DNA from 2 places in the Nonomuraea sp. NPDC059194 genome. Region 1 is predicted to be linked to the other one. Evidence: riboswitches for the same ligand, from Rfam matches in the RefSeq annotation. Region 1 holds a riboswitch; the other holds the start of a gene.
The links. A riboswitch is a leader RNA that binds a small molecule or an ion and turns the genes downstream of it on or off. The one in region 1 is predicted to bind cyclic di-AMP.

Region 2: another riboswitch for cyclic di-AMP. It lies ahead of ACFXJ8_RS35860 (hypothetical protein); the one in region 1 lies ahead of ACFXJ8_RS04000 (C40 family peptidase).

Annotation. Positions count from the first base shown of each region.
Region 1 is NZ_JBHZBH010000002.1:274,585-276,775, reverse strand. It holds gene ACFXJ8_RS04005 (NlpC/P60 family protein) at 1-546, shown strand, start outside; cyclic di-AMP (ydaO/yuaA leader) riboswitch at 902-1,044, shown strand; gene ACFXJ8_RS04000 (C40 family peptidase) at 1,175-1,606, shown strand; gene ACFXJ8_RS03995 (hypothetical protein) at 1,677-2,191, shown strand, end outside.
Region 2 is NZ_JBHZBH010000042.1:12,540-14,730, forward strand. It holds gene ACFXJ8_RS35860 (hypothetical protein) at 1-806, opposite strand, end outside; cyclic di-AMP (ydaO/yuaA leader) riboswitch at 965-1,099, opposite strand; gene ACFXJ8_RS35865 (hypothetical protein) at 1,577-1,948, opposite strand; gene ACFXJ8_RS35870 (roadblock/LC7 domain-containing protein) at 1,972-2,191, opposite strand, start outside.

The DNA of each region.
Region 1 (2,191 bases):
CAGCTCAAGGCCGACAAGGAGAAGGCCCAGGACGCGCTCACCGAGGCGGACAAGCTGCGCGACGAGGTCAAGTCGGAAAAGGACAAGGTCCTCGAGTTGATCGAGCAGCAGGAGAAGCTGCTGCGCAGGCTCGGCGCCTACAAGGTGGGCAACCCGAACAGCACCGGCATCAAGTACACGGGCTCGGCCTCCGGCAACGCGGCCTCCGTGCTCACCTTCGCCTACGCGCAGGTCGGCAAGCCGTACCAGTACGGCGGGACGGGCCCCGGCGGCTGGGACTGCTCCGGCCTGACCCAGGCCTCGTGGCGGGCGGGCGGCGTGTCGCTGCCGCGCACCACCTGGGAGCAGTGGGCGTGGGGCGCCAAGCGCAGGGTCTCCCTCGACGCGTTGCAGCCCGGCGACCTCATCTTCAGCGAGGGCCTCGGGCACGTGAGCATCTACGCGGGCGGCGGCAAGATCGTGCACGCGCCGCAGACGGGGGACGTGGTGAAGATCGTCCCCCTGTCCGCCTACGGCAGGCGACTCGTCGGCGCCATCCGCCCGTAGTGCCCTGGCTGACATCGACCGCTCTCGGTGCGAGGCCGAGGCCGTACCTACCCCTGTTACGGGTGTGACTTGAGTGACAGATGGGACCTGACAAGTCGCCATTTGTCCAAGTGTGAGTAGCGTCACTTTCGGATAACGGAGCGTTTCCTGGAGCAGCGGATCCCGTTCTGACAAGTATGGGTCGGTGATCTTGACAGCTTTACTTCGGCTTTGCCCGCCGTTGGCCGTTTGGGTACTTTCTCCCATCGCGGCGACCAAGCCATGGCGCCCGCAACGTTCACCGGCGCCAGGCGTGTCCGGTGAGCACGCATAAAGATCCGCTGGTCGCCGCGCCGAGTCCCCCCTCTGTCGTGCGCGGACCGACCTGCCGAGTCCGTGCGGCATGGAGCACGGAGCCGGGGACCCACGTTCCTGGGGTGAATCCGGCCTGAGGGCCGGAAGGGCGACTTCCACGCCCGAACCCGTCAGCTAACCCGGTAGGCATTCGTGGAAGTCCCAAGGAGACGTTCTGTCTACCCCCGTCAAGAAAACCCGTCTGTCCTGCCTTGCCCTGAGCGGCGTCGTGGCGGCGATGGGAGGAGTCGTCCTCCACGCACCCACGGCACAGGCGAGCGTGACCGTCAACGCGGTGAGCACCGTGAAGACGGCCGCGACGTCGACGTCCACGGCGAAGCGGCAGACCAGCACCGCTCGGCAGAAGGTGAAGGCCGCCAAGGCCGTCGCCGCGGCGAAAAAGCAGCTCGGTGACCCCTACCGCTTCGGCGGCACGGGCCCAGGCGCTTTCGACTGCTCAGGACTGGTCCAGTACGCCTGGGCCAAGGCCGGCATCAAGATCCCGCGCGTGACGTACAGCCAGTACGCGCGCATCAAGAGGAAGGTCACGTGGAGCAACCTCAAGCCAGGTGACCTGATGTTCTTCCGCGGGAAGGGCCACGTGGGCATGTTCGTCGGCAACGGCCGTATGATCCACTCGCCGAGCACTGGCAAGACCGTGCGGATCGAGAGGCTCAACGGCTGGCGCAAGGCCTCCTTCGCCGGCGCGGTCCGCCCCGGCGGCTGAGCCGGACGCCCGGAGCCCCGTCCACCCCCCTTGGACGGGGCTCCGGCGTGTTCGGGCTAGCATCGCAGCCGTGGTGACCCGCAGAACGCTGCTGGCGGCCGCGCTGGCCTGCCCGGCGATCTGCACGGTGGCGGGGTCGGCGGGCCGACGGCTGCCGCCCGAGGCCAGAGGGGTCTGGGAGTCAGGCGTCACCCTGGCGTACGGCCCGCGCTCGCTCGTCGTCGGCCACCACGCCGAGGCCGCCCTCCTGCGTGACCTGGCCTCCCGGGCCGATACGGCGGCGCTGACCGTCTCCACTGTGCTGCGGCGTGCCGTACGGCCGGTGGTGCTGGTGCCCCGGACCACCGCCGAGGCGGTCGCGCTCGCGGGCACCGGATCCGTCGATGGACTGGCCGCGCTGGCCTCGGCGGGGCGGGTGATCGTCCTGCCCGACGCGTTCGCGCGCCTGACGCCCGTCGGCCGCGACGTCGTCCTCGCCCACGAACTCACCCACGTGGCCGCAGCGGCAGGCGACGCCGCCCGCGCCCCCGAACTCACCCCCTTGGCCGCTGGGGACGCGCCACGCGTGGTGGCTGAGGCAGGCGA
Region 2 (2,191 bases), on a different contig from region 1:
AGGTAGCCGGCGCCACCGACGATGGCCAGGCCGCCGATGAGGGCGAGCGCGGTGCCGGTGTGGCCGTTCTCGTCCTTGGTCTCGGTACGGGCGGCGGTGGTCGTGGTGCCCGAGTCGAAGGCTGCGGGCTCGACGGCCGCGCCGCCCTGCTCGTCGCCCTTCTTCTCGTCCTTCTTCGCGACGACCTCGACCTTCTTGGCCTCGGCGGCCTTCTTCTTCTCAGCCACGGCGAGCAGGTCGACCGGCGGCTTGGCCGGGTTCCTGTCCTTGCGGCTCCACGCGCCGCTGGAGAAGGCGACCGGGTGGTTCTTCTTGCCCACGCCGTCGCCCCACTTGGTGATGACGTACTGGACCTTGATGTGGCCCTGACCGCCGTTGCCGTTCACCATCAGGCTGTTGGGGTTGAACCTGCCGCCGGTGAGGTCGGCGAAGGTCTTGGCGTCGAGGTCGAGCATGATGCCGTTGTTCGAGGGGTTGCCGGGGCCGCGGTCACCGACGAAGAACGGGGCCTTCTTGCCCTTGTAGATGACGTAGCCCTCGGTCATGAGGGGCCAGCTCGGGCTGGCGGCAAGGCCCTTGCGCATCGAGATGCCACTGGCGGGCAGACCGGTGTCACCGGCGCGGCCGGAGGCGTCGTCCCAGTAGTAGGAGGCGGTGGTGGATCCCTGGAGGAGGGTCCGCTGCTCGGTGGCCTGGCTGATGTCGGGGGCGGTGGGCTCGGCGAAAGCGGCGGCGGCGCCGGTACCGGCGGCGAGGGTGGTGGTGACGAGCAGGGCGGAAACGCGCATGCCGAAGCGGCGGGTCATGAAAGTCCTTTGTGCGAGGGATAGGGAGATCCGCGCTCAAATGAAGATCAGGCAAAGGCGTAGCCGGGCATGGGCCTGACAGTCGCTACGCAAAAAGGGAGCGCGAAGGAAGCGGGAAGAAGGCGCCGCTCAGTTCGGGGGGTGCAAGTACACGAGTATGGTCCTCTCCATCTCGCCTACCGGGTTAGCTGACGGGTTCGGGCGTGGAGATGCCCTACCGGCACTGGGCCGGATTCACCCCAAGGAGATGGGTCCCCGGTTCCCGCGTTCGCGGGATTCGGCGCCGACCGGCCGACTCTCCCTGGTGAAGAGCTCGGTCACCGCTCGGTAATGCAATGGACTCTAGGGGCAAACCACCCCAAAGGCAAAAGCAAAGCCATGAATCGGAAAGAAGATCTACCCTTTATCGTCACGATTCGACAGGCGCAGAAGGCACGGAAACCCCTGCGAAACAACGGGTTTCGCAGGGACCGGCACGGTAATTCGATCAATGGCGAAAAATCATGAAAAAGTCTTGGTTGAACGCCGGATTGGTCACGGCGTCGAGGGGCGCGGCCCCAGCGGTACGGGTCTGGTGGCGCGGCCCTGGCGGGGCGGCTTCGCTTTGCGCGGCCCTGGCGGGCTTTGCTTTGCGCGGCCCTGGTGGGGCGGCTTCGCTTTGCGCGGCTTTGGTGGTGCGGCTTCGCTTTGCGCGGCCCTGATGGCGCGGCTTTGCTTGGCCGTACGGGGCGCCCCGTGTCCGCCGCGCCGCGGACACGGGGCGCGGTCCGTCAGACCTCGAGCTTCTCCTCGATCGCGCGCAGCCGGTGCCGCGCCATCGCGAGGTTGGCCCTGGCCCGGTCCAGCGCGAGGTAAAGGAACAGTCCCTTGCCGCCCCTGCCGGTCATCGGCCTGATGATGTGGTACTGGCCGGTCAGCGTGATGAGGATGTCCTCGATGGTGTCCTTGAGGCCGAGGGAGTCCATCGTGCGCAACTTGGCCTTGACGACCTCGGTGTTGCCCGCGGCCGCCACCTGCAGGTCCAGGTCCTTGGCTCCGCCCAGGGCGCCCAGCGCCATGCCGCTGCCGTAGTCGACCACGACGGCGCCGACAGCGCCGTCGATCGCCATCATCTCCTTGAGAGAGACGTCCATGCTGGCCATGCGTTTCCTCCGTGTGGATTGAGTCACTTTCGCGATGCGATGGCGGCGACGCTCGCCGCCGTCTTGCGACCCTCCAGTCGCAGCAGCCCGAGGTTGGTACCGGGCTCAGCCAGGACTGTGAGGACGATCGTGGGACCGGCCGCGTAGAAGGCGGCGAAGCCCGCGGTGCCCGAGATGAGGGTTTCCTCCAGGGCGCCCTTGCCTGCCATGACGGCCATGCGCTTGCTGAGCGCGAGCAGCGCG